DNA from 2 places in the Virgibacillus natechei genome. Region 2 is predicted to be linked to the other one. Evidence: a T-box and tRNA genes for the amino acid it is inferred to sense, from the RefSeq annotation. Region 2 holds a T-box; the other holds one or more tRNA genes.
The links. A T-box is a leader RNA that pairs with one kind of tRNA and senses whether it is charged. The one in region 2 lies ahead of OLD84_RS11615 (valine--tRNA ligase), so its partner is inferred to be a tRNA-Val.
Positions count from the first base shown of each region.

Region 1: it encodes a tRNA-Val, which carries the amino acid that the T-box ahead of OLD84_RS11615 (valine--tRNA ligase) is inferred to sense. The anticodon was not compared.

Region 1 covers NZ_CP110224.1:185,490-200,586, forward strand. Annotated here, with positions in the region: gene folP (dihydropteroate synthase) at 7-837, shown strand; gene folB (dihydroneopterin aldolase) at 830-1,195, shown strand; gene folK (2-amino-4-hydroxy-6-hydroxymethyldihydropteridine diphosphokinase) at 1,192-1,704, shown strand; gene OLD84_RS01145 (helix-turn-helix domain-containing protein) at 1,674-1,892, shown strand; gene OLD84_RS01150 (hypothetical protein) at 1,889-2,077, shown strand; gene lysS (lysine--tRNA ligase) at 2,449-3,948, shown strand; rRNA gene OLD84_RS01160 (16S ribosomal RNA) at 4,632-6,199, shown strand; rRNA gene OLD84_RS01165 (23S ribosomal RNA) at 6,395-9,312, shown strand; rRNA gene rrf (5S ribosomal RNA) at 9,481-9,596, shown strand; tRNA gene OLD84_RS01175 (tRNA-Val) at 9,659-9,734, shown strand; tRNA gene OLD84_RS01180 (tRNA-Thr) at 9,738-9,813, shown strand; tRNA gene OLD84_RS01185 (tRNA-Lys) at 9,884-9,959, shown strand; tRNA gene OLD84_RS01190 (tRNA-Leu) at 9,963-10,044, shown strand; tRNA gene OLD84_RS01195 (tRNA-Gly) at 10,066-10,140, shown strand; tRNA gene OLD84_RS01200 (tRNA-Leu) at 10,147-10,235, shown strand; tRNA gene OLD84_RS01205 (tRNA-Arg) at 10,243-10,319, shown strand; tRNA gene OLD84_RS01210 (tRNA-Pro) at 10,326-10,402, shown strand; tRNA gene OLD84_RS01215 (tRNA-Ala) at 10,411-10,486, shown strand; rRNA gene OLD84_RS01220 (16S ribosomal RNA) at 10,850-12,417, shown strand; rRNA gene OLD84_RS01225 (23S ribosomal RNA) at 12,613-15,097, shown strand, end outside.
Region 2 covers NZ_CP110224.1:2,214,355-2,229,451, forward strand. Annotated here, with positions in the region: gene OLD84_RS11605 (ATP-grasp domain-containing protein) at 1-569, shown strand, start outside; gene OLD84_RS11610 (ATP-grasp domain-containing protein) at 579-1,454, shown strand; gene OLD84_RS11615 (valine--tRNA ligase) at 1,752-4,397, opposite strand; T-box leader at 4,453-4,700, opposite strand; gene OLD84_RS11620 (hypothetical protein) at 5,589-5,777, shown strand; gene OLD84_RS11625 (protein kinase family protein) at 5,774-6,778, opposite strand; gene spoVID (stage VI sporulation protein D) at 6,847-7,863, opposite strand; gene hemL (glutamate-1-semialdehyde 2,1-aminomutase) at 7,993-9,282, opposite strand; gene hemB (porphobilinogen synthase) at 9,318-10,298, opposite strand; gene OLD84_RS11645 (uroporphyrinogen-III synthase) at 10,301-11,071, opposite strand; gene hemC (hydroxymethylbilane synthase) at 11,071-12,000, opposite strand; gene hemA (glutamyl-tRNA reductase) at 12,122-13,507, opposite strand; gene OLD84_RS11660 (LiaI-LiaF-like domain-containing protein) at 13,739-14,221, shown strand; gene yihA (ribosome biogenesis GTP-binding protein YihA/YsxC) at 14,833-15,097, opposite strand, start outside.

The DNA of each region.
Region 1 (15,097 bases), 1.8 Mb from region 2:
ATTAAAATGATCTTAAAAACAACTACGAAAACATACGACTTATCAGATCGTACACATATAATGGGTATACTAAATGTTACGCCCGATTCCTTTTCGGATGGTGGGAATTATACATCAGTTGAAAAAGCAGTGAAACAAGCAGTTGAGATGGAGGAACTTGGGGCAGATGTGATTGACATTGGTGGTGAATCAACCCGACCAGATCATGATCCTGTATCCTTAGCAGTCGAAATGGAGCGTGTTGTGCCAATAATTCAAGCAGTAAAGGCCAAAGTAAATATACCGATTTCCATCGATACATACAAAGCAGAAGTAGCAAGAAAAGCAGTGGAAGCCGGTGCCGAAATAATTAATGATATATGGGGGGCAAAAAAAGACCCTGAAATTGCGAAGGTGGCTGCTGCTTATAATGTACCGATTATTTTAATGCACAATCGTACAGATATGAATTATACCTCTCTCCTAGACGATATGAAAAATGATTTAGCTGAGAGTGTTGAAATTGCTTTACAGGCTGGTGTTGCAGAGGCGAACATCATACTGGATCCTGGCGTCGGTTTTGTGAAGACGGCAGATGATAATTTAGTCGTAATGAACAATTTGGAACAATTTACAAACTTAGGTTATCCGGTTTTGTTAGGTACGTCACGCAAAAGGTTTATTGGTGGTGTCTTGGATCTACCTGCTGAAGAACGAGACAATGGAACTGGTGCAACCACTTGTTTAGGTATAACAAAAGGTGTTCAAATCGTTCGTGTTCATAATGTGAAAGTCAATGCAGAGCTGGCAAAAATGATGGATGTAATGCTCGCTAAAGGAGGAAGGGCTCTTGGATAAGATCATGCTTACTAACATGCAGTTTTATGGCTATCATGGGCTATTGCCAGAGGAAAACAAACTAGGACAACGATTTAATGTCGATATAGAGCTTTTCTCCAATTTAAAAAAGCCGGCACAAACCGATAACATGAATGATTCCATTCACTATGGCCATGTCTACGAGCTGGTGAAGGAAATAGCGGAAGGTGAGGCGATGAATCTTATCGAAGCAGTTGCAGGAACTATTGCGGATGAGTTGCTTGCCTCATTTGACCTATTATCCGCTTGTATGGTAAGGGTTACGAAGCCAGATCCGCCTGTTCCAGGACATTATCAATCCATAGCTGTAGAAATTTTCAGGGAGAAAACATTATGAATATAGCCTATATCGCTTTAGGGGCCAATATCGAGCCAAGAAAAGAATATATGAATAATGCTTTGAAGGAATTGGCAGCTCGTGATTCTGTTTTCATTCAGAAAGAGTCTTCCATTTATGAAACAGCCCCAGTGGGTTATGCGAATCAAGCTTATTTTCTAAATATGGTGATTGAGGTAAATACATCCCTTTCACCTATAGAATTAATGTTATTATGTCAGAAGATCGAACATAAAATGGGCCGTGATCGTAAAATCCGAAATGGGCCGAGGACAATAGACCTTGACATTTTAGTGTATAATCAAGAAAATAGTAAAATGGAAAACTTAATTCTTCCACACCCAAGGATGCATGAACGTGCATTTGTACTCATTCCATTGAATGAGGTTGCACCTAACCTAATCCTACCAACATGGAATAAGCGTGTTGCGTATTTTATAAATAAACTTCCAGAATCAGACATAAAGGATGTAACAAAATGGATGCAAAGCGAGTCGGTAGAAGAGTAAAGGCGTTTCGGAAATTAAAGGGTTTTACACAAATAAAATTTGCAAATGAGTTAGGTGTCTCTGTTAGCGTAATTGGTGAATTGGAAAGAGGAAAGAAGCAGGTATCCGAAGAATTGTTAAACCAAATCGCTACGACACTAGTTGTATCAAAGGAAGAATTAACCTTGACAGATAAGAAACCAACATGACTCGCCTAGGTCGAGCCACCATCTACCGTGAAAATAATGATTGGACGTGCTTGGAAACAGGTAAGCTAATTAGCGATTCGAAACCAAATGAAAAAATCGACGTTTGTATGCTTCATATGGACGGGTTGGTGAAAATAAAAGGTGAAAAAGTAATGGAAAATGTGAAAACACTGCATGGTATCTAATAGGTTTAAAAGGAAATGGGAGTAAGAAAGCTTATTAATATTGCTGAGACGCGGGAACAGCTACTAGAGATCTTATACACGTACGCTAGTGATTTAGAAGCTGTTAGTAATGCATAAGGCTTGATTTTGATCCCTTATTAGAAAGCTTGGCACCGCCAAGCTTTTCGAAGGAATGTAGTAGCCTGCACTTATGCAAATAGGAGTTTTATCTTTCCTATTTGCGAATAAAACCTGCCAGTAGTTTGCTGGTAGGTTTTATTCTTTAGCGGGGTTTGGCAACAACTATTTGGATTAGTTACGTTTTCTACAAGCAATAAAGTATCCATATAACGTGAAAGGTTCCTGCTTTTTCTATATACTTAATTTAACAAATGACTGGAGTGATAATTGTGTCAGAGGAACTAAATGAACAAATGCAAGTTCGCCGTGAAAAACTAAACACGTACCACGAACAGGGGTTAGACCCATTTGGCGATAAATTTTCTAGAACACACTTAGCAACGGAGTTACAAGAGCAATATGATGCGTTCTCTAAAGAAGAATTAGAACCAAAGGAAGACCAAGTCACGATTGCTGGAAGAATAATGACAAAACGAGGCAAAGGAAAAGCGGGATTTGCGCATTTACAGGATCAAAGTGGTCAAATTCAAATCTATGTACGTCAGGATTCTATCGGCGAGGAAGGTTATGAAGTTTTCAAGACAGCAGATATAGGAGATATTATCGGTATTACTGGAGTTATGTTCAAAACAAAAGTTGGGGAGCTGTCCGTTAAAGCAACAGAATTTAGTCTGTTAACAAAGTCACTCCGTCCGTTACCAGAAAAATATCATGGCCTAAAAGATGTGGAACAGCGCTATCGTCAGCGGTACTTAGATCTAATTTCAAATACAGATAGCAAAGAAACATTTATTTTAAGGAGTAAAATCATTCAATCTATGCGCAGGTATTTGGATGAGCAAGGATTTTTAGAAGTGGAAACACCGATGATGCACGGCATTCCTGGTGGTGCTTCTGCGCGACCATTCCTAACCCATCATAATGCGCTTGACGCTCAACTATATATGCGAATTGCGATTGAGCTACATTTAAAACGCTTGGTTGTCGGCGGGATGGAAAAGGTTTATGAAATTGGGCGCGTGTTCCGCAACGAAGGAGTTTCTACAAGGCATAATCCAGAGTTCACGATGATTGAATTGTACGAGGCATATGCAGATTATCATGATATTATGTCACTAACAGAAAACGTTATTGCGCATATTGCAAACGAAGTATTAGGAACAACAAAAGTCTTGTATGATGAACAGGAAATTGATCTTGAGCCGGAATGGACAAGACTACACATGGTCGATGCAGTAAAAGAGAAAACAGGTGTGGATTTCTGGGAACAAATGAGTGATGAGAAAGCAAGAGGGCTGGCTAAAGAGCATGGAGTCGAGATTACAAAAGCAATGACTTTTGGACATATCGTCAATGAGTTTTTTGAACAAAAGGTAGAAGAATCCTTAATTCAACCGACATTTATTTATGGACACCCATTGGAGATTTCGCCATTGGCAAAGAAAAACAAAGAAGACGATCGTTTTACGGATCGATTTGAATTGTTTATCGTTGGTCGAGAACATGCCAATGCATTTAGTGAATTAAATGACCCAATCGATCAGCGTGAACGTTTTGAAGCGCAGGTGAAGGAAAGAGACGCAGGGAATGATGAAGCGCATTTAATGGATGAAGACTTTCTGGAAGCATTGGAATACGGAATGCCTCCAACAGGTGGATTGGGAATTGGTATCGATCGACTTGTCATGCTATTAACAAACGCTCAATCGATACGCGATGTCTTGCTATTCCCGTTAATGCGTGATAAATAATTAAAGTGGCCGGCAATATTGTATTGTCGGTCCTTTTATTTTGAAGAGGGTTTTATTTGTTAGCGTTCGGTTAAAATGGAAAGCGTACTTTGTATTTATCGCATCGCCATTATGATAGAAGGAAGTAATAATAATTGCAGAACGGAAAGAGGCATTCAAGCTTTGTGTCGCGCTTTTCTAGACGTTAGCAACTATATAAATAGTGAAAAACATTATTTCCAGTTATTTCTTTTTCAAATACACTTGATTTCTGTAAATAATCATGGTAAATTAAATATCGTTGTTCAAACAAAAGACAACCCATAGCAAAACAGGTAATAAAAATAATTTTAAAAACATATTGACTTTCACAAGTCAGCATGGTAAATTAATAAAGTCGCATTTTTGAGAAGCGGCACAAAATCAAATCTTAAAAAACACTTCAAAAAAGTTATTGACTTATAGGAGTGGGCATGATAAGGTGAAGAGGTTGCTATTTTAAAGCAATCACTGAAATTTGCTCCTTGAAAACTGAACAAAACAACCAGTATGTCAAGAAGAACAGGTTACTGTTTTTCACATGTCAGAAGAGGTAAGTGAATGTCCGGATTCTATGAATTCGACAAAAACAAATTTCTTTTGCACATGAAAGGAAGGAAGCTAAGACAATTGATGAGATTGACGGTGTCGATCTTATTCAAACTTTTTTGGAGAGTTTGATCTTGGCTCAGGACGAACGCTGGCGGCGTGCCTAATACATGCAAGTCGAGCGCGTGAAGCAGATGGAATCCTTCGGGAGGAAATCTGTGGACCGAGCGGCGGACGGGTGAGTAACACGTGGGCAACCTACCTGTAAGATTGGGATAACTCGCGGAAACGCGAGCTAATACCGAATGACACTTTTTATCTCCTGATGAGAAGTTAAAAGGCGGCTTTTAGCTGTCACTTACAGATGGGCCCGCGGCGCATTAGTTAGTTGGTGAGGTAAAGGCTCACCAAGGCGACGATGCGTAGCCGACCTGAGAGGGTGATCGGCCACACTGGGACTGAGACACGGCCCAGACTCCTACGGGAGGCAGCAGTAGGGAATCATCCGCAATGGACGAAAGTCTGACGGTGCAACGCCGCGTGAGTGATGAAGGTTCTCGGATCGTAAAACTCTGTTGTTAGGGAAGAACAAGTACCGTTTGAATAAGGCGGTACCTTGACGGTACCTAACCAGAAAGCCCCGGCTAACTACGTGCCAGCAGCCGCGGTAATACGTAGGGGGCAAGCGTTGTCCGGAATTATTGGGCGTAAAGCGCTCGCAGGCGGTCTTTTAAGTCTGATGTGAAATCTTGCGGCTTAACCGTGAGCGGTCATTGGAAACTGGAGGACTTGAGTACAGAAGAGGAGAGTGGAATTCCACGTGTAGCGGTGAAATGCGTAGAGATGTGGAGGAACACCAGTGGCGAAGGCGACTCTCTGGTCTGTAACTGACGCTGAGGAGCGAAAGCGTGGGGAGCGAACAGGATTAGATACCCTGGTAGTCCACGCCGTAAACGATGAGTGCTAGGTGTTAGGGGGTTTCCGCCCCTTAGTGCTGAAGTTAACGCATTAAGCACTCCGCCTGGGGAGTACGGCCGCAAGGCTGAAACTCAAAAGAATTGACGGGGGCCCGCACAAGCGGTGGAGCATGTGGTTTAATTCGAAGCAACGCGAAGAACCTTACCAGGTCTTGACATCCTCTGCAACCGGTAGAGATACCGGGTTCCCTTCGGGGACAGAGTGACAGGTGGTGCATGGTTGTCGTCAGCTCGTGTCGTGAGATGTTGGGTTAAGTCCCGTAACGAGCGCAACCCTTAATCTTAGTTGCCAGCATTAAGTTGGGCACTCTAAGGTGACTGCCGGTGACAAACCGGAGGAAGGTGGGGATGACGTCAAATCATCATGCCCCTTATGACCTGGGCTACACACGTGCTACAATGGATGGAACAAAGGGCAGCGAAGCCGCAAGGTGTAGCAAATCCCATAAAACCATTCTCAGTTCGGATTGCAGGCTGCAACTCGCCTGCATGAAGCCGGAATCGCTAGTAATCGCGGATCAGCATGCCGCGGTGAATACGTTCCCGGGCCTTGTACACACCGCCCGTCACACCACGAGAGTTAGCAACACCCGAAGTCGGTGAGGTAACACGTTTACGTGAGCCAGCCGCCGAAGGTGGGGCCAATGATTGGGGTGAAGTCGTAACAAGGTAGCCGTATCGGAAGGTGCGGCTGGATCACCTCCTTTCTAAGGATAAATAGAAGGAACGCTTCAGAGGTACCCTAACGGGTTCTCTGAGGTCAGGGACATACATGGTTGTTTGGTTCAGTTTTGAGGGATGTAAATCTCTCATTTTGTTATTTTGTACCTTGAAAACTAAATAAGAGTAATCAACGACATCAAATTAAATTGTACGTTCTTTTGAATGAAAACAAGTAACTTAGTTAAGTGAAGAAGAGCGCACGGTGGATGCCTTGGTACGAGGAGCCGAAGAAGGACGGGACTAACGCCGATATGTCTCGGGGAGTTGTAAGTAAACATTGATCCGAGAATTTCCGAATGGGGGAACCCACTGTTCGTAATGGAACAGGACATTTATCTGAATACATAGGATAAATGAGGCAGACCCGGGGAACTGAAACATCTCATTACCCGGAGGAAGAGAAAGCAAATGCGATTTCCCAAGTAGCGGCGAGCGAAACGGAAACAGCCCAAACCAAAGAGCTTGCTCTTTGGGGTTGTAGGACATTCCATTGGAGTTACAAAGAAATGCGTTAGACGAATCGATCTGGAACGATCAGCCATAGAAGGTAAGAGCCCTGTAGTCGAAAAGGCATTTCCTCCGGAGTGTATCCTGAGTACGGCGGAACACGAGAAATTCCGTCGGAATCTGGGAGGACCATCTCCTAAGGCTAAATACTTCCTCGTGACCGATAGTGAACCAGTACCGTGAGGGAAAGGTGAAAAGCACCCCGGAAGGGGAGTGAAATAGAACCTGAAACCGTGCGCTTACAAGTAGTCGAAGCCCGTTAATGGGTGACGGCGTACCTTTTGTAGAATGGACCGGCGAGTTACGATTACATGCAAGGTTAAGTGGAAGACACGGAGCCGCAGCGAAAGCGAGTCTGAACAGGGCGTCTCTAGTATGTGGTCGTAGACCCGAAACCGTGTGATCTACCCATGTCCAGGGTGAAAGTCAGGTAACACTGACCGGAGGCCCGAACCCACGTATGTTGAAAAATGCGGGGATGAGGTGTGGGTAGGGGTGAAATGCCAATCGAACACGGAGATAGCTGGTTCTCTCCGAAATAGCTTTAGGGCTAGCCTCAAGGTTGATTGTACTGGAGGTAGAGCACTGATTGGACGAGGGGCCCTCACCGGGTTACCGAATTCAGTCAAACTCCGAATGCCAGCTACTTTGCCTTGGGAGTCAGACTATGGGTGATAAGGTTCATAGTCGAGAGGGAAACAGCCCAGACCGCCAGCTAAGGTCCCAAAGTATACGTTAAGTGGAAAAGGATGTGGAGTTGCCCAGACAACCAGGATGTTGGCTTAGAAGCAGCCATCATTTAAAGAGTGCGTAATAGCTCACTGGTCGAGTGACTCTGCGCCGAAAATGTACCGGGGCTAAACGTATCACCGAAGCTGCGGATTGTTCTTAGAACAATGGTAGGAGAGCGTTCCAAGTGCTGTGAAGTCAGACCGTGAGGACTGGTGGAGCGCTTGGAAGTGAGAATGCCGGTATGAGTAGCGAAAAAAGAGTGAGAATCTCTTTCACCGAAAGCCTAAGGTTTCCTGAGGAAGGCTCGTCCTCTCAGGGTTAGTCGGGACCTAAGCCGAGGCCGAAAGGCGTAGGCGATGGACAACAGGTAGATATTCCTGTACCACCTCGTGACTGTTTGAGCGATGGGGGGACGCAGTAGGATAAGGAATGCGCACAGATGGAATAGTGCGCCCAAGCAGTGAGAAAGTCGAATAGGCAAATCCGTTCGGCAATTTCAAGCTGTGATGGGGAGGGAAATTGAGTACCGAAGTTCCCGATTTCACACTGCCAAGAAAATCCTCTAGTGAGGTCACAGGTGCCCGTACCGCAAACCGACACAGGTAGGCGAGGAGAGAATCCTAAGGTGAGCGGGAGAACTCTCGTTAAGGAACTCGGCAAAATGACCCCGTAACTTCGGGAGAAGGGGTGCTCACTCGTGAGTGAGCCGCAGTGAATAGGCCCAAGCGACTGTTTATCAAAAACACAGGTCTTTGCGAAGCCGAAAGGCGAAGTATAAGGGCTGACACCTGCCCGGTGCTGGAAGGTTAAGGGGAAGCGTTAGCTTTCGAGCGAAGCGCAGAACCGAAGCCCCAGTAAACGGCGGCCGTAACTATAACGGTCCTAAGGTAGCGAAATTCCTTGTCGGGTAAGTTCCGACCCGCACGAAAGGTGCAACGACTTGGGCACTGTCTCAACGAGAGACCCGGTGAAATTATACGATGTGTGAAGATGCACATTACCCGCGACAGGACGGAAAGACCCCGTGGAGCTTTACTGTAGCCTGATATTGAATGTTGGTATAGCTTGTACAGGATAGGTGGGAGCCTTAGAAACGTGAGCGCTAGCTTACGTGGAGGCATCCGTGGGATACCACCCTGGCTGTACGAACCTTCTAACCCAGGACCGTAATCCGGTTCGGAGACAGTTTCAGGCGGGCAGTTTGACTGGGGCGGTCGCCTCCTAAAAAGTAACGGAGGCGCCCAAAGGTTCCCTCAGAATGGTTGGAAATCATTCGTAGCGTGTAAAGGCACAAGGGAGCTTGACTGCGAGACCTACAAGTCGAGCAGGGACGAAAGTCGGGCTTAGTGATCCGGTGGTACCGCATGGAAGGGCCATCGCTCAACGGATAAAAGCTACCCCGGGGATAACAGGCTTATCTCCCCCAAGAGTTCACATCGACGGGGAGGTTTGGCACCTCGATGTCGGCTCATCGCATCCTGGGGCTGTAGTCGGTCCCAAGGGTTGGGCTGTTCGCCCATTAAAGCGGTACGCGAGCTGGGTTCAGAACGTCGTGAGACAGTTCGGTCCCTATCCGTCGTGGGCGTTGGAAGTTTGAGAGGAGCTGTCCTTAGTACGAGAGGACCGGGATGGACATACCGCTGGTGTACCAGTTGTTCCGCCAGGAGCATGGCTGGGTAGCTACGTATGGCAAGGATAAGTGCTGAAAGCATCTAAGCATGAAGCCCCCCTCAAGATGATACTTCCCATCACTTTAAGTGAGTAAGATCCCTCAGAGACGATGAGGTAGATAGGTTCGAGGTGGAAGCGTGGTGACACGTGCAGCTGACGAATACTAATCGATCGAGGACTTAACTAATTTCTTATTTGATCGGCGTTGATGATACTCTTATTTAGTTTTTAGGGTATAAATGGACAAAAACCCTTGCATTTTAGACAAAAAATGCATATAATAAAACTTGTCCTTATCATAAGGAAGTTCTGTTGATATGTTCACATCCAGTGAATAACACAGAATGACATCAGGTCTGGTGGTAATAGCGGAGAGGTCACACCTGTTCCCATGCCGAACACAGAAGTTAAGCTCTCCAGCGCTGATGGTAGTTGGGGCTTTGCCCCTGCAAGAGTAGGACGTCGCCAGGCTTTATAGATATAATGAATCAATTTGATATTATATATCTATACGTAAGAATATATTATATGTTGGAGGATTAGCTCAGCTGGGAGAGCACTTGCCTTACAAGCAAGATGTCGCAGGTTCGAGCCCTGCATCCTCCACCATTTGCCGGCCTAGCTCAACTGGCAGAGCAACTGACTTGTAATCAGTAGGTTGGGGGTTCAAGTCCTCTGGCCGGCACCACTTTTGATTTTATGAAAATGTATATTACACTTAGATTGACAATCACATAAAGTAATTGGTTTAATTGTACGAGCCATTAGCTCAGTCGGCAGAGCATCTGACTTTTAATCAGAGGGTCGGAGGTTCGAATCCTCCATGGCTCACCATTAGCGGGTGTGGCGGAATCGGCAGACGCGCTAGATTTAGGATCTAGTGTCTTCGGACGTGGGGGTTCAAGTCCCTTCACCCGCATTATTATTTAAATATGCCAAAGCGGAAGTAGTTCAGTGGTAGAACACCACCTTGCCAAGGTGGGGGTCGCGGGTTCGAATCCCGTCTTCCGCTCCAAACCCTGCCGGGGTGGCGGAATGGGCAGACGCACAGGACTTAAAATCCTGCGATAGGTTACTATCGTGCCGGTTCGAGTCCGGCCCTCGGCACCATATATATGCGCCCGTAGCTCAATTGGATAGAGTACTTGACTACGAATCAAGGGGTTAGAGGTTCGAGTCCTCTCGGGCGCACCATTTTAACGGGAAGTAGCTCAGCTTGGTAGAGCACTTGGTTTGGGACCAAGGGGTCGCAGGTTCGAATCCTGTCTTCCCGACCATTTAATACGGGGCCTTAGCTCAGCTGGGAGAGCGCCTGCCTTGCACGCAGGAGGTCAGCGGTTCGATCCCGCTAGGCTCCACCAAAAATAATTTTAAAAACATATTGACTTTCACAAGTCAGCATGGTAAATTAATAAAGTCGCATTTTTGAGAAGCGACACAAAATCAAATCTTAAAAAACACTTCAAAAAAGTTATTGACTTATAGAAGTGGGCATGATAAGATGAAGAGGTTGCTATTTTAAAGCAATCACTGAAATTTGCTCCTTGAAAACTGAACAAAACAACCAGTATGTCAAGAAGAACAGGTTACTGTTTTTCACATGTCAGAAGAGGTAAGTGAATGTCCGGATTCTATGAATTCGACAAAAACAAATTTCTTTTGCACATGAAAGGAAGAAAGCTAAGACAATTGATGAGATTGACGGTGTCGATCTTATTCAAACTTTTTTGGAGAGTTTGATCTTGGCTCAGGACGAACGCTGGCGGCGTGCCTAATACATGCAAGTCGAGCGCGTGAAGCAGATGGAATCCTTCGGGAGGAAATCTGTGGACCGAGCGGCGGACGGGTGAGTAACACGTGGGCAACCTACCTGTAAGATTGGGATAACTCGCGGAAACGCGAGCTAATACCGAATGACACTTTTTATCTCCTGATGAGAAGTTAAAAGGCGGCTTTTAGCTGTCACTTACAGATGGGCCCGCGGCGCATTAGTTAGTTGGTGAGGTAAAGGCTCACCAAGGCGACGATGCGTAGCCGACCTGAGAGGGTGATCGGCCACACTGGGACTGAGACACGGCCCAGACTCCTACGGGAGGCAGCAGTAGGGAATCATCCGCAATGGACGAAAGTCTGACGGTGCAACGCCGCGTGAGTGATGAAGGTTCTCGGATCGTAAAACTCTGTTGTTAGGGAAGAACAAGTACCGTTTGAATAAGGCGGTACCTTGACGGTACCTAACCAGAAAGCCCCGGCTAACTACGTGCCAGCAGCCGCGGTAATACGTAGGGGGCAAGCGTTGTCCGGAATTATTGGGCGTAAAGCGCTCGCAGGCGGTCTTTTAAGTCTGATGTGAAATCTTGCGGCTTAACCGTGAGCGGTCATTGGAAACTGGAGGACTTGAGTACAGAAGAGGAGAGTGGAATTCCACGTGTAGCGGTGAAATGCGTAGAGATGTGGAGGAACACCAGTGGCGAAGGCGACTCTCTGGTCTGTAACTGACGCTGAGGAGCGAAAGCGTGGGGAGCGAACAGGATTAGATACCCTGGTAGTCCACGCCGTAAACGATGAGTGCTAGGTGTTAGGGGGTTTCCGCCCCTTAGTGCTGAAGTTAACGCATTAAGCACTCCGCCTGGGGAGTACGGCCGCAAGGCTGAAACTCAAAAGAATTGACGGGGGCCCGCACAAGCGGTGGAGCATGTGGTTTAATTCGAAGCAACGCGAAGAACCTTACCAGGTCTTGACATCCTCTGCAACCGGTAGAGATACCGGGTTCCCTTCGGGGACAGAGTGACAGGTGGTGCATGGTTGTCGTCAGCTCGTGTCGTGAGATGTTGGGTTAAGTCCCGTAACGAGCGCAACCCTTAATCTTAGTTGCCAGCATTAAGTTGGGCACTCTAAGGTGACTGCCGGTGACAAACCGGAGGAAGGTGGGGATGACGTCAAATCATCATGCCCCTTATGACCTGGGCTACACACGTGCTACAATGGATGGAACAAAGGGCAGCGAAGCCGCAAGGTGTAGCAAATCCCATAAAACCATTCTCAGTTCGGATTGCAGGCTGCAACTCGCCTGCATGAAGCCGGAATCGCTAGTAATCGCGGATCAGCATGCCGCGGTGAATACGTTCCCGGGCCTTGTACACACCGCCCGTCACACCACGAGAGTTAGCAACACCCGAAGTCGGTGAGGTAACACGTTTACGTGAGCCAGCCGCCGAAGGTGGGGCCAATGATTGGGGTGAAGTCGTAACAAGGTAGCCGTATCGGAAGGTGCGGCTGGATCACCTCCTTTCTAAGGATAAATAGAAGGAACGCTTCAGAGGTACCCTAACGGGTTCTCTGAGGTCAGGGACATACATGGTTGTTTGGTTCAGTTTTGAGGGATGTAAATCTCTCATTTTGTTATTTTGTACCTTGAAAACTAAATAAGAGTAATCAACGACATCAAATTAAATTGTACGTTCTTTTGAATGAAAACAAGTAACTTAGTTAAGTGAAGAAGAGCGCACGGTGGATGCCTTGGTACGAGGAGCCGAAGAAGGACGGGACTAACGCCGATATGTCTCGGGGAGTTGTAAGTAAACATTGATCCGAGAATTTCCGAATGGGGGAACCCACTGTTCGTAATGGAACAGGACATTTATCTGAATACATAGGATAAATGAGGCAGACCCGGGGAACTGAAACATCTCATTACCCGGAGGAAGAGAAAGCAAATGCGATTTCCCAAGTAGCGGCGAGCGAAACGGAAACAGCCCAAACCAAAGAGCTTGCTCTTTGGGGTTGTAGGACATTCCATTGGAGTTACAAAGAAATGCGTTAGACGAATCGATCTGGAACGATCAGCCATAGAAGGTAAGAGCCCTGTAGTCGAAAAGGCATTTCCTCCGGAGTGTATCCTGAGTACGGCGGAACACGAGAAATTCCGTCGGAATCTGGGAGGACCATCTCCTAAGGCTAAATACTTCCTCGTGACCGATAGTGAACCAGTACCGTGAGGGAAAGGTGAAAAGCACCCCGGAAGGGGAGTGAAATAGAACCTGAAACCGTGCGCTTACAAGTAGTCGAAGCCCGTTAATGGGTGACGGCGTACCTTTTGTAGAATGGACCGGCGAGTTACGATTACATGCAAGGTTAAGTGGAAGACACGGAGCCGCAGCGAAAGCGAGTCTGAACAGGGCGTCTCTAGTATGTGGTCGTAGACCCGAAACCGTGTGATCTACCCATGTCCAGGGTGAAAGTCAGGTAACACTGACCGGAGGCCCGAACCCACGTATGTTGAAAAATGCGGGGATGAGGTGTGGGTAGGGGTGAAATGCCAATCGAACACGGAGATAGCTGGTTCTCTCCGAAATAGCTTTAGGGCTAGCCTCAAGGTTGATTGTACTGGAGGTAGAGCACTGATTGGACGAGGGGCCCTCACCGGGTTACCGAATTCAGTCAAACTCCGAATGCCAGCTACTTTGCCTTGGGAGTCAGACTATGGGTGATAAGGTTCATAGTCGAGAGGGAAACAGCCCAGACCGCCAGCTAAGGTCCCAAAGTATACGTTAAGTGGAAAAGGATGTGGAGTTGCCCAGACAACCAGGATGTTGGCTTAGAAGCAGCCATCATTTAAAGAGTGCGTAATAGCTCACTGGTCGAGTGACTCTGCGCCGAAAATGTACCGGGGCTAAACGTATCACCGAAGCTGCGGATTGTTCTATCGAACAATGGTAGGAGAGCGTTCCAAGTGCTGTGAAGTCAGACCGTGAGGACTGGTGGAGCGCTTGGAAGTGAGAATGCCGGTATGAGTAGCGAAAAAAGAGTGAGAATCTCTTTCACCGAAAGCCTAAGGTTTCCTGAGGAAGGCTCGTCCTCTCAGGGTTAGTCGGGACCTAAGCCGAGGCCGAAAGGCGTAGGCGATGGACAACAGGTAGATATTCCTGTACCACCTCGTGACTGTTTGAGCGATGGGGGGACGCAGTAGGATAAGGAATGCGCACAGATGGAATAGTGCGCCCAAGCAGTGAGAAAGTCGAATAGGCAAATCCGTTCGGCAATTTCAAGCTGTGATGGGGAGGGAAATTGAGTACCGAAGTTCCCGATTTCACACTGCCAAGAAAATCCTCTAGTGAGGTCACAGGTGCCCGTACCGCAAACCGACACAGGTAGGCGAGGAGAGAATCCTAAGGTGAGCGGGAGAACTCTCGTTAAGGAACTCGGCAAAATGACCCCGTAACTTCGGGAGAAGGGGTGCTCACTCGTGAGTGAGCCGCAGTGAATAGGCCCAAGCGACTGTTTATCAAAAACACAGGTCTTTGCGAAGCCGAAAGGCGAAGTATAAGGGCTGACACCTGCCCGGTGCTGGAAGGTTAAGGGGAAGCGTTAGCTTTCGAGCGAAGCGCAGAACCGAAGCCCCAGTAAACGGCGGCCGTAACTATAACGGTCCTAAGGTAGCGAAATTCCTTGTCGGGTAAGTTCCGACCCGCACGAAAGGTGCAACGACTTGGGCACTGTCTCAACGAGAGACCCGGTGAAATTATACGATGTGTGAAGATGCACATTACCCGCGACAGGACGGAAAGACCCCGTGGAGCTTTACTGTAGCCTGATATTGAATGTTGGTATAGCTTGTACAGGATAGGTGGGAGCCTTAGAAACGTGAGCGCTAGCTTACGTGGAGGCATCCGTGGGATACCACCCTGGCTGTACGAACCTTCTAACCCAGGACCGTAATCCGGTTCGGAGACAGTTTCAGGCGGGCAGTTTGACTGGGGCGGTCGCCTCCTAAAAAGTAACGGAGGCGCCCAAAGGTTCCCTCAGAATGGTTGGAAATCATTCGTAGCGTGTAAAGGCACAAGGGAGCTTGACTGCGAGACCTACAAGTCGAGCAGGGACGAAAGTCGGGCTTAGTGATCCGGTGGTACCGCATGGAAGGGCCATCGCTCAACGGATAAAAGCTACCCCGGGGATAACAGGCTTATCTCCCC
Region 2 (15,097 bases):
AGAACCTACCTATTCCTAAAACAATCGTAGCCCCAAAGGTTTTTACCAATGTACAGGTGGACACCGATAGTGTCAATCTGGCTATCGATCAACTAGGATTTCCAATGATTATTAAAGAAGCTTTTGGCTCGTTTGGAGAACAAGTTTATTTAATACATACAAAAGAGGAATTAGTGACATGCGTACAAGCATTACAAGGTAAAGCATTTATGTTCCAGGAGTTTGTTTCATCTAGTTATGGGAAAGATATTCGCCTTCATGTTGTAGGTGACCAAGTGGTAGCAGGTATGAAACGACAAGCTGCAAATGATTTCCGAGCCAATGTCTCTTCCGGCGCAACGATGGAAGCTTATGACCCAACAGATGAAGAGAGGAAATTAGCTATTTCAGCTGCAAAAGCATTAGGTGCTGATTTTGCAGGTGTGGATTTATTATTTGGTCCAAATAATCGCCCCATTATCTGTGAAATAAATTCAAATGCGCATATTCGAAACATGTATGACTGTACGGGAATAAATGTAGCGGATTTTATTATCGACTATATTCTTGATACGATTAACAAAAATTGAGGTGAGCACATGAAGCATGGATGGTTAATATACGCAGAAGCTAATGTTGAAGAAAATAGATCCTATATTAATTGGATGATTGCAGAAGCGCAGATGCAGAACGTATCACTTGAACTTGTTATAAGAGAACAATTAATAATCGGTATTGAAAACCAAGAGCGAACAATCAAAGTGGATAATAAAGAAGTACATAAACCAGACTTTGCTATCATCCGTCTAATTGAACCCTTGCTGAACCTTCATCTGGAAACATGTGGCATTACTGTTTTTAACTCATCTTCTATTTCAAGTATTTGCAATAATAAAGCTCTAACTCATCACCATATCATCGACCAGGATATTCCAATGGTTGACACTATATTTGCTCAGAAAGATACGGTATCACAAACGCCACCCATGCCCTATCCCTTTATCATAAAAGAAACATCTGGTAGGGGTGGTAAACAGGTTTATTATATACAAGATAAACAAGACTGGTTAAATCGTATTTCAAGTATTGCTACAAACGACATCATTATTCAAGCCTGTAACGTACAACTCGGAAAAGATTTACGCGTGTTTGTGATAGGAAAAGAGATCATTGGTGCTGTGTTACGTGAAAGCACCGATGATTTCCGATCTAATTTTAAACTTGGTGGCTCTGCCCGCATGTATCAACTTCATGCACATGAACGTTCAATCATTTCTAAAATCATTCGCTCTTTTCATTTTGATATGGTTGGTATTGATTTTTTAATCGGCTTAAATGGGGAACTACTTTTTAATGAAATCGAGGACGTTGTCGGATCACGAACGCTAAGCACGGTTAGTGACCTGAACATCTTAGAAAAATATATCACACACATTACGGATAAATTAAAAAGTGGAATTTCAACGGATAATTGAAATTCCACTTTTGTTCTTGCATAGGAATCTATAGAATTTAAACGCTGTGGATAACTTATATACTGGAATAGCCACGTCCAGCTCCAGCGCCCAGCAACTATCAAACTTCACACTCCTCCACTACGATAAAGAAGACTTACTGATTGCCAAGCCGGCAGGCGTAGGCAGAAGTAAAGTCGCACTTATACCCTTGTGGTGAAAGTCAACATCTACTCACTTCGTTCGTCGTGTTTCCTTTATCTCATAGCGGAGTGCTCCAATTTGTACGTTGCTAAACGGGCGCTTGCGCTTTTGTTCTTATCCTTTTAATTCTGCCAAACGTGCTTTCACTTTCGAGTGTTTTTCTAGATAATCCTGTTCTTTTTGTTTTTCTGCATCAACAACCTCTTGAGGTGCTTTTTTTACAAATCCTTCATTTGCCAGTTTTTTCTGTACACGCTCCACTTCTTTATTCCATTTCACAACCTCTTTTTCCAACCGCTCTATTTCCTTTTCAAAGTCAATTAACCCTTCGAGTGGTAAATATATTTCAGCGCCTGTTACTACAGCTGACATTGCCTTTTCTGGAATATCTAATTCAGAGGCTATCGTTAATTCACTTGGATTACAGAATCGTTCCAAGTAGTCCTTATTATTCTTGAGTTCTTGTACAATCTCCTCGTTTTCAGCTTGTATTAACAATTTGATTTGTTTAGACATCGGTGTATCTACTTCTGCACGAATATTACGAACGGATTTAATTATCGATACAAGCCGTTTCATTTCTGTTGAAGCTGTCTCGTCATGAAACGCATTTTTTACTTCCGGCCAGCTAGCAACTGTAATCGATTCTCCTTGATGCGGCAATTGCTGCCAAATTTCTTCGGTAATAAATGGCATATACGGATGCAACATACGCATGGTTTGATCCAGAACATAGGCGAGCACGGAACGCGTTGTGTTCTTTTTTGCTTCATCTTCGCCGTTTAATGGTAGTTTTGCCATTTCGATATACCAATCGCATAGCTCATCCCATATGAAATTATATAGATACCGACCCGCTTCACCGAACTCGTATTTATTTGTGTTTTTTGTAACATGATCGATCGTTTCATTTAGGCGAGTTAAAATCCATTTATCTGCTAATGTCTTCTCCCCTGATAAATCGATATCCTCATAGGTGAATCCTTCCATATTCATTAGCGAGAAACGGGAAGCATTCCATACTTTATTAGCAAAATTCCAAGTAGATTCCACCTTTTCCCAATGGAAGCGTAAATCCTGACCAGGAGTGGAACCTGTTAATAGGAAATAACGTAGGGAGTCAGCCCCGTATTTATCAATAACATCCATTGGATCAACACCGTTCCCTAATGATTTACTCATTTTACGTCCATCTGCATCACGGATTAATCCATGGATAAGTACATCCTTAAACGGTCTCTCTTTTGTAAATTCCTTCGATTGAAAGATCATTCGCGCTACCCAGAAAAAAATGATGTCATAGCCCGTTACCAATACGTCGGTTGGAAAATAACGCTTAAAATCATCGCTTTGCTCATCCGGCCAGCCCATTGTTGAAAAAGGCCATAAAGCAGAGGAAAACCATGTATCTAAGACATCTTCATCCTGTTCCCAATTCTCACTATCACTGGGTGCTTCTTTTCCTACATAGATCTCTTTTGTCTCTTTGTGATACCAAGCTGGGATACGATGCCCCCACCATAGCTGACGAGAGATCACCCAATCACGAATATTTTCCATCCAGTGTAAATACGTTCTTTCAAAACGATCTGGCACAAAATTCACTTTTTCTTCACCATTCTGAAGGTTGATTGCTTCGTCTGCCAGTGGCTGCATATTAACAAACCATTGTGTCGATAAATATGGTTCAACAACGGCACCACTTCGTTCAGAATGTCCAACCTGATGTGTGTGATCTTCTATTTTAAATAATACATCCTGGTCCTGAAGGTCTTTAACAATTTGCTCGCGGCATTCAAAACGGTCAAGTCCTTCATATTTACCAGCATTTTCATTCATTGAACCGTCTTCATGCATCACTAAAATCCGCTTCAAGCCATGACGGTTTCCAATTTCAAAATCATTTGGATCATGTGCTGGTGTTATTTTGACCGCACCAGATCCTAACTCCATATCAACATATTCATCCGCAACAATTTTAATCTCACGACCAACAATCGGTAATATAACCGTCTTACCTATTAAATGCTTATAACGGTCATCTGTGGGATGAACAGCAACTGCCGTATCACCTAACATCGTTTCTGGTCGTGTTGTAGCGACTTCAATCATTTCGTCACTGTCTTTTATTTTATATTGCATATGATAAAACTTCCCATGCAGTTCCTCATAAATCACTTCGATATCAGAAAGGGCAGTACGTGTCTTCGGATCCCAGTTTATGATATATTCCCCGCGATAAATATATCCTTTTTCATATAGCTTAACGAATACCTCTTTTACAGCACCGGATAACCCATCATCCAATGTAAACCTTTCCCTTGAATAATCAAGTCCTAGGCCTAATTTTTCCCATTGTGAACGAATGAAATCTGCATATTCCTCTTTCCATTCCCAGGCTGTCTCCATGAATTTCTCGCGACCTAACACATGTCGGTTAGTCCCCTGTTCTTTTAACTTTTCCTCTACTTTGGACTGTGTAGCAATACCTGCGTGATCCATACCAGGTAACCATAATACATCATATCCTTGCATTCGTTTCATTCTAGAAATCGTATCTTGCATTGTCGTATCCCATGCGTGTCCCAAATGCAGCCTGCCAGTTACATTTGGCGGTGGAATAACAATGGTATAGGGTTCTTTCTCCTGATCACCTGTTGCTTCAAAATATTTGCCTTTTAACCAAAATTGATAACGGTCTTTTTCAACAGCCTGTGGATTATATTTTGAAGGAAGTGATGTGTTTTGATCGTTATTCATACTGAAAATCCTCCTTGTTTCTTAATTGAATTCAAAAATACCCTCCTCATCCTTAATAAAGGACGAAAAGGGTATTTCCGTGGTACCACCTTTGTTTACAAATAAAAAAAATCCATTTGCACACTCAATTAATGGATAACGGCCAATAACCGACATCCTCCTACTACTAAGCGCGAAACTTATGTTTCGGAGAAGTTGCATCAAGGGTGACCTTCCAAAATAGGCATTCCTGGGAAACGTTTCAGCTATTGGTTTCCTTCTCTTTAGGTGCTATTTTGTACTCTTCCCTATCATCGCATTTTATTTGTTGATCGACTAAGGACGATACTATTTTCGAACATCCTCTAATTATTACTTTTATTTTATCCATAATGGTGTGCTTCGTCAACTATTACTCATGATTTTGCACAAAACAGGTGTCTATTTACATATTATATAACGAATTAATCGATCGGCTACCCCATCCTTATAGGGTAAAAGCCTTCGTTTTTAACAAAAAAGCTGTTTTCTAAAAGATGTTGTTTTTAACACAAAAGATATAAAAGACGACGTAGTGAACATTCTTTTGCAAACGCTAGTTGAGATCAAGGATTCGCTACGGAAACACATTTCGCTTTCCGCGGGCGGCTGGTGAGCCTCCTTGCCCCGGCAAGGGGTATGCCAACGTTGCCCGCAAAGGGCGATTTTAGTTGGCCTTCATCATTTAACGCACTGTGGGGTCTCACCTAGGCCTTTCTCCCGCAGGAGTCTTCATGTGTTTCCTCCGCTGGGTGTTCCGGTTACTGCCGCTAAATTGCATTAGTAATCAATATTCAAAACATCCAACCGCCTCACCAGTTCGGGTGAGGGAAGGGCGGTGACTCCTGCGGGAACAATGGTTTTCGGTGGGGCGAGCATTTACGCGCAGCCCCAGCACGTGTCCGAAGACCCCGCAGAGTGGTTTTCTCGAGGAGGCTGAGGCCGTGCCCGCGGAAAGCATCCGCCCGGAGCGATCCCGAACGGCGTTTATAGCAAATACTTATAGCAAACAGCAGTTACGCCGTCTTTTATTTCAACTGCGAAGATTGAAAGCAACAATTATTTTCGGTGGGGCGAGTAACCGCAGTCCCAACACTTTCGAGAAGAACCTTAACAAATGACATCTATAAACACATTTTAGTTCTAACTATACAAGTAAGAGAGGTGATTAAGTTGGCGCGTTATTATCGTTTTAGACTACCACCATGGGCTAGAACTTGTATTATTGTTATTGAGCAAGCAACATTACCCATTTTGATTTTTCAATTAATCCGCACAATGATATTTCCAACGTCATTAGACGTTTTTTTACTAGGGGTTTTAGTAACTTTATTTATAGCTTTTTATTTAAAATGGATTTAGCTTTCAAGGTCATCCATGGAAAACGTTTCATATTCCGCTTCCACAAATTTTGACCATTGTAAGCCAAATAAAATTTGGCGGTACGCATGCTGTAAGTTTATAACTTGATTAACCATTGAATCCTTCGAACCGTTCGTCACATACTGTTGAATTAGTTTGACGTAGTCCGATGGATTTAATAAATGAATTGTAAGTAAATATAATTCGTTTTGGCTCAGTTTATTTTCATTGTAATAGGTAGAGAACTGCTCCATGAAAAGGTTTATAGGTTGATCGTAAAATGAAACTTCTTGTTTAAAAAACAACGCTAAATCTACTACTGCATTGTCGAAAAAAGAATTCTCCCAATTTATTAGATGCGTATTACGTGTATGTGAAAAATTTAAATTTCCGTGACACAAACTATAATTCCAAGTTATCTCTTGTTCTTGTTCCTCAATAAACTGGTCAATTCGTCTATTGATTTCTTTTAATGCAAATTCTATATCACGATAGTGTGTACAAACCAATAATTCAAATGGTGACATATATCTGTTCTGTTCAAACTGCTCGACAAACTTAAGCAAGTCTCGTTGTGTTATCTCACAAAAACGTTTGTATGTATTAAAATCGCTTGTTAAATTTCCGGTGGATATCGATTGTGACTGTTTTGTTTTGGCATGAACAGTTCCTATGCTTTTATAAAAGTAATCAATTACCTGGCTACTACTCTTTGTTTGTTCTGTTTCTATCCAGGGGGTTAAATAGAAGATCGTTTGATCCATTTCTACGTACAGGTTACCATTCTTCGTTAAATATACTGGTAAAACAGTAGAAACCTGCTTGGAGAATGCTAGATGATATACATTCTCCCAATTTGACACAGATTCTTTGGATAGTAAACTACTTTTCAACGCATAATCACCTTGTCCATCACTTACTCGAATTAATCGATCTGTTACGTGTTCTATATTTAATGGATGAATAGCATAAGCATTTAACACTTTTTTAATTATTTCCATTCATTTCACCACCTGGATAGGAAAAATTAGATACCCCTTGAAAACGTATACCAAGGGGCGTAAATTAATTACCTATTAATATCTGGAATATATAGCATTTCACCTTCTACCACTGCATAATTATCATCTATCTGATTTTGTTTCATTAATTGTAACGCAGTAATATCATAGCGCTCGGCAATCGTTTCTATCGTATCTTGACTTTGTACGATGCAAAGCCTCATCTGTGTATACTGTTCTTCTTCTGTACCTCTGAACATATCAGATAAATAACTTACATTCTCAAGCTTCTCGGAGCGACTTTCCGTGCTTTCTTCATAATAAAATTCAGAGGATGATTCAGATTCGAAAACAGAAGGGGGTGGATTAGGGTTTTCTGACATATCTATTGAACTAGACTCCTCTTCCTGAGAAGAAATAGTATCAAAGAATTCCTTTAATGTTTGTGATTTTTTGGATTTCCAACGTTCACTCTCCATCGGCTCTTGTTCCTCTATAGATAATTCAGGAACATGCTCTGGATGCTCTGGCTCTATAGCGCTAGGTGATTCTATTTCCTTCTTTTCTTTAATCTCAAACTGAAAGGCCTCATCGATCGGTTCTGTCACTTCTTCCTGCTCTTCCTCTTCTTCACGAACCTCTGTCGCTTGGCTATTAATCCCATCAATTTCAATGGTGGAATATAACTTCAATTGACTTTTATCAGGTATCTCATAATCAAATGATTCAATACTTACGGTTACATCGTTTAAATCAGTTACACGGTATGATGGAACAGAAATTTCAACAGGGAATCGGTGGGAAAATCTTGCTGAGTCATCTTCCGTATCGATCACACTTTCTACATAACGATGAGATTGAAAATTATCTAAATCACTAAAATCATTATCTTCTTCTGAATCCACCACCTTTTGATATTCACCGTTCAACTCAATTACTCCTCGAATTGAAATGTACTCATTAAAAGATTGAATAGATATTTCTGGATCTAATGAAATTCCTCTCATTTCTGCAACTTCCTGTCCCTTTTCAAAATAGAGAGATTCATTTAACTCGAAGCTGAATACTGATTGGTCATTCGACAAAGTACTTCCTCCCTTCAACATGATCGTTTTACTTCATATGTCTTAAGAATTATATGAGTGAAAATGGAAAGATATGCTTATATAGTAAAAAAAGCTACTCCGACTAGGAAGTAGCTTTTAAACCTTCATTTATTTTTCAATTTTAGAAAATGCATTTCGTACTGCCTGAATCGTTTTATCGATGTCCTCATCTGTATGTGCCGTTGACAGAAACAATCCTTCAAACTGAGACGGTGGCAAGAATATACCTTCTTCAATCATTGCCCTATAGTATTGAGCGAAATAATCAAGATTAGACTTCTGAGCTGTTTCAAAATCTACAACAGCTTCATCTGTGAAGAAAACACCAACCATTGATCCTGCCCGATTAATTTGCAGTGGTAATTGAAAATCATTTGCAGCTTGCTTGAAGCCTTCGATTAGCTTATCCACTTGCTGATTTACTTCCTTATACGAATCTTCAGTTAAGGCATTTAAGGTCTCATAGCCAGCAGTCATTGCTAATGGGTTCCCGGACAATGTCCCTGCTTGATAAATAGAGCCAGTTGGAGCGATATTTTCCATAATGTCACGTTTACCACCATAAGCACCTACTGGAAGTCCACCACCGATTACTTTTCCTAGACAGGTCAGGTCTGGAGTGACACCAAAATACCCTTGCGCACAATTAAAGCCTACACGGAACCCTGTCATCACCTCATCAAAAATTAATAAGGTACCATTATCTTCCGTAATGTTTCGTAAATCCTGTAAGAAATTATTCTCTGGTGGGACAACTCCCATATTACCAGAAACAGGCTCAACAATCACTGCTGCAATATCATCACCATATTGTTCAAAGGCATAACGTACACTTTCTACATCATTATATGGAACTGTTATTGTATTTTTAGCAATAGATTCCGGAACGCCTGGACTATCTGGTAATCCTAATGTGGCCACACCTGATCCTGCCTTAATTAGCAATGAATCCCCATGCCCATGATAATTACCTTCAAATTTTAAAATTTTATTTCTTCCTGTATAACCCCTGGCAACACGTAATGCACTCATCGTTGCCTCTGTTCCGGAGTTCACCATTCGTACCATTTCGATTGAAGGGACACGTTCAATGACCAGTTCTGCAAGTTTATTTTCCAGAGTAGTTGACGTACCAAAGCTTGTCCCATTTGCAACTGCTTCTTGCAACTTTGTGACAACACGATTATGGGCGTGCCCTAAAATAAGTGGCCCCCAACTTAACACATAATCAATATATTCATTCCCATCAATATCAACTATCTGTGACCCTTTCCCATACTCCATAAAAATTGGTGACATACCTACTGATTTAAATGCACGGACTGGTGAATTCACACCACCAGGCATCAAATCAACCGCTTCCTTATATGCATCTACAGAGTTATCAAAACTTTTCACGATTCATCACCCTAACTGCAAATTTATTTGTTCTACTATTGATTCAACCATTTTGCTACATCTTTTGCAAAATATGTGATGATAAGATCTGCGCCTGCACGTTTCATGGCGGTTAACTTCTCCATTACCAACTCTTGCTCGTTAATCCAGCCATTCAATGCTGCAGCCTTCACCATCGAATACTCTCCACTAACATTATAAGCAACTACTGGGGCGTTAGATTTATTTTTTACGTCTCGTACAATATCAAGGTAAGTCATGGCAGGTTTTACGATCAGAAAGTCTGCGCCCTCTTCCATATCTGATTCAGCTTCACGTAATGCTTCTAAGCGATTTGCTGGATCCATTTGATAGGTTTTACGATCACCAAATTGTGGTGTACTATCAGCAGCATCCCTAAAAGGGCCATAAAACGCTGATGCGTATTTTACTGCATAGGACATAATCGGAATGTTCGTATACCCAGCCTCATCTAGCGCTTGACGGATAAACGTTACAAATCCGTCCATCATATTTGATGGTGCAATGATATCTGCACCTGCTTGTGCTTGTGATACAGCTGTTTTAGCTAATAGTTTAAGTGATGCATCATTATCAACATCACCGTTATGAATAACTCCACAATGACCATGTGACGTGTATTCACATAAACACGTATCTGCGACCACGAGTATTTCTGGATATTCTTTTTTGATGGCTCGTGTTGCTTCCTGGACCATACCATCTTCGATAAAAGCACCAGTCCCTTGCTCATCCTTTTCTTTAGGTACACCAAAAAGTAATATTGCTTTAATTCCCAGTTCATTGATCTCTTTTAATTCTTCATTTAATCGGTCAAGTGAGACTTGGAATACACCAGGCATGGATGGAACTTCCTGTTTAATATTTTCACCTTCAATAATAAACATTGGATAAATTAAATCTTCTGTTCGCACGTGGTTTTCACGGGTTAAAGACCGCATGGAACCTGATGACCTTAACCTTCGATGCCGCTTAAAATCCTGATTTGTTGTCATTATCATAATCCCTTCTGAGCGATAAATTCACTGATACATGTCAACATGCCATCTATTGTAAATTCTTCTGCTGTTATAATTGTAGTAAAACCTAATTCACGCGCTCGCATTTCGGTTGTCGTACCGATACATACACACACTTCATTACCTGAGTGTACCATCGTCATTTCAGTAAATGCTTCAACTGTTGAGGGGCTTGTAAATGTTATAAAGTCGATATCATAATCCCTTGAAACGGCATTTAAACGCTCCGTCATTTGATAATTATAGGTTATTTCATAAACTTCCATCGAGTCATAAGCAACTCCATGCTTTGAAAATTCTACAGGAATAACATCTCTTGAACGATTTCCCCGCACAAGTAATATCGGATTATCAACTGTATATCTATTTAAGAATTCACTTGCCATTACAGTAGCGTTATACGTCGTCGGTATAAAATCTGCTGTGAATCCATAAGTTTTTAGTACATTGCCCGTTTTATGACCAACAACAGCAAGCTTTTTATCTTTTAAAACTCCAGTATCTATTTGATACTCGCTTGCTAACTGAAAAAAATAATGAACACCGTTCGTACTTGTAAAAAATATCCACTCATACATGGTTAAATCCTGAAAAAACCGTCTATTATCCGTATGATTTTTACCTGTAAGTTTCAAAAGAGGAACTTCTATTGGTTTTCCGCCATACTTCAATACCTTTTCTGTAAACTCATTAGCTTGCCTTGCTTCTCTAGTTATCAGGATTTTCTTCCCATGTAATGAATTCGGCATTACTGATCAAGCTCCTCTTTCACTCGATCTATAATCTCTTTTCCACCCCGGTCAATCATTTTATTCGCAGCTTCTTCACCCACAGATTCAGGGTCTGTACCCCGAGCTACTTCTTTAAGAATCTCTTCCCCGTCTGGTGTACCTACTAATGTTGTCAAAACAATTTCCTGTCCTTCTAAATAAGCATAGCCCCCAATTGGAACCGAGCATCCACCCTCTAGCAGATGAAGAAACGTTCTTTCCGCTTTAACCGTTTTCGTTGTTCGATCATCGTTAATCCTTGCTAATATTTCACGTAGCTCATGGTCATCCTCACGGCATTCTATCGCTAATGCACCCTGACCGACTGCTGGCACACAAACATCTGGTTCGAGATATTCGGTTATAAGATCTTCACTTAAACCAACGCGTTTTAAGCCGGATACAGCCAAAATAATTGCATCATAATCTTCTTCGTCGAGTTTACGTAAACGCGTTTCAATGTTTCCCCGAATCCATTTAATTGAAACATCAGGTCTTTCTGCTGAGATTTGAGCCCCTCGCCGCAAGCTGCTTGTACCTACTATCGCTCCGCTAGGTAAATCTTTTAAGGCTACATTATTTTTTGCAATATAAGCATCGCGATGATCCTCTCTGATTGGAATGGATGTGATCACCAGACCTTCAGGCATCTCTGACGGCATATCCTTCATGCTATGTACAGCTAGGTCAATCTCATGATCATAAATAGCTTTTTCAATTTCTTTAACAAATAGACCTTTGCCACCTACTTTGGACAATGTAACATCCAGAATACGATCACCTTTGGTTGAAATCTGATGTACTTCAAATTCGTTTTGAACACCTGCAGCTTGTAACGCATCTATTACCCAATCCGTTTGCGTTAACGCTAAATTACTTTTTCTTGACCCTACCGCTATTTTACGCATCTAAAAAACCTCCAATAGTAAATCACCATACACGAAATGACGAACCAAAACGAAATAACCAGAATGCTATAAAGCAAAACCTCATTCAGTAAGGTGTCTCCCTCACTGAATGCTTACTAATCTACATACTGCTTAATCTTTCTATCATTGGAAATGCAATTTTATTATCTGTTTTTTCATCTTTGTTTAGTCTTGTAAGTGTATTATTATTTTTTGCTTGTTTATTCAATTCAGCCTTTACTTCTTCTTCAATGCCAAATATATCCACAAACAGATCTAACGATTCCTCTGCTTTGTCCCTTGCAGCTAATTCTTTTGCTTGTGTAACGGGTTCTTTTAATAATTGATTAATAATGCTTTTCGTATGCTTATTTAATACTTTTTTCTCACGTACTGTTAAGTCTGGTATTTTTCGTTCAATACTTTGCATGGTTTCAGCTTGAATGGATAGAGCTTTTTGACGCAAACCAGAAATGATGGGGACAACTCCTAATGTCTTCACCCACTCTTTAAAAGCAACGATTTCCGCTTCAAGCAAAATTTCTACTTCTTCTGCTGCAGCTTTTCGAGACTCTAAATTTCCATCAACAATATGCTGTAAATCATCTATATCACGTAAAAAGACATTCTCTATCTCACTTATCTTCGGATCAAGGTCTCGTGGCACAGCGATATCGACCAAAAGTAATGGGCTTTCGTTTCGTTCCTTTTGTATTGGTTCTAACATTTCCTTTGTTAATAATACAGAATCTGAACCAGTCGAACTTATAAGAATATCTGCATGCTTTAAAACATCTGCTAAATCATCTGCATGTGCAGGCTTTGCATCGAATTTTGCAGCTAACTCCTCTGCTTTTTCAAATGTTCGGTTTAGAACTGTAATATCTGTTGCACCTGAACCTTGAAGATTTTTTGCAGCCAATTCTCCCATTTTTCCAGCACCTAATATTACAACATGTTTATCCTTTAGATTACCAAATATCTTTTTAGCCAGTTCAACTGCAGCAAAACTTACCGAAACCGCATGTGAACCGATTTCAGTATCCTTTTGTACTCGTTTTCCAAACGTAATAGCCTGTTTAAAAAGTTCATTAAAGATCGTTCCGGTCGTATCCATGCTTTGTGATGTTAAAAATGATTTCTTAACTTGACCTAAAATTTGTGTTTCCCCTAAAATCATTGAATCAAGACCGGTAGAAACACGAAACAAATGTTCAAATGCACCATCATCTTCCGTAATTCTTAAGTAAGAAGAAAAATCCTCCTTCTCAATTTCAAACCAGTCTGATAAAAATTGTTTTATATAATAACGACCTGTATGAAGTTGATCAACCACTGCGTATATCTCTGTACGATTACATGTAGAAATAATCACATTTTCCAAAATACTCTTTTGCGCCTTTAGTGCTGTCATGGCATCATGAAGAGATTGTTCTGAAAATGTGAACCTTTCCCTAATTTCTACAGGGGCTGTTTTGTAATTGAATCCAACTTTTAGAATATGCACTTTATCTACCCCCAATAAAACTTTAGGAATATGTTCAATAGAACATACCTTTAAAAAACGTATTAATGTATATTATATCACATTATACGGTTCACTTTTTTTGAAATTGTGAACAGATTCTGAAACAATGTGATAAGATCAAACGTATATATAATATGAACTCGAGGGTACTTTATCATAACAGTATATAATTAGCAAGAAATCACGTTACTGTAGACTAGAGGTGTATCAATGAAGAAAAAAAATTCGCTTGCCGCTTACATATTAATCGGCATTGGTATATTTTTTCTACTAAGGCAGTTAAGAATTCCAATTTTGACTGACTTTTACTCATTACCTACGCTACTAATAATTATAGGCTTATCACTAATTATTTATAGCTATAATTCGAAGAAATATCAAAATTTGTTTATTGGTACGATTATTTTAGGGATCGGTATTCATATTCACGGCTTAAATCACTATCGTTTTTGGATAGATCATTGGGCTATTTACCTTCTCATTATCGGCATTGCATTTCTCATTCGTTATCTGCAAACAAAGGATGGACTATTTGCTGGCATTGTGCTCATAGGCCTTTCGATTCTTTTAATTTTTTCAATTGAACTTCCTGAATGGCTTGCATGGGTCTACGTAGTAATTGATTATATAGAAGATTACTGGCCAATAGCCATTATTATTATTGGAATTTATTTATTAAAGAAGAAAAAATAACCGTAGTTATGAAAAGACTCTCTGCAGGAAACATATTGTTTTCAACAGAGAGCTTTTTTTGCATAGGAAACTATAGAATTTAAATACTAGGATAACTTATATACTTAAATAGCCACGTCCAGCTCCAGCGCCCAGCAACTATCAAATCTTTACGGTGGGGCGAGCATTTAGCGCAGCCCCAAACTTCACACTCCTCCACTACGATAAAGAAGACTTACTGATTGCCAAGCCGGAGGCGTAGGCAGAAGTAAAGTCGCACTTATGCCCTGTGGGTGAAAAGAAGACTTGCCGATTGGCTCTGCCAGAGGCTTAGGCGCACTTATACCCTTGTGGTGAAAGCCGGCATCGACTCCCTAGGCTTAAGGAAGGCCGACTAAAACCGGGCTTGCGCTCAGGCGTCGGCATACCTCTATGAAGGGGCATGTTTCCTTTTCGCTTTCCAAGCATAAGATTCACTTTGACTTTCGCCACTACTGGCGATAAGTCAAGTTCATCTAATCTCATTGCGGCAGTGGAAGTTCAACTAAAACCGCCACTTTGCGTGGCAACGTTGAACCACCCGCATCGCTGAGCGCAGTTTGTACGTTGCTAAACGGGTACTTGCGCTTTTGTTATAAATATGTTCTAAGAAGTCTCCAAGCTTCGTCCTTCCCTTCAGCAGTTTCTGATGAAAAAGGAAGGACATAATCTTCTGGATCCACTTCTAAGGTCTCTTTCGTACGTTTCAGATACTGAGTCCGCTTACTCTTCGGAATCTTATCCATTTTCGTAGCAACTACAAGAACGGGAAGCTCAAAGTGTTTTAAAAACTCATACATTTGAATATCATCTTGAGTCGGTTCGTGACGGACATCCGTGATTAATACGGTTATCTTT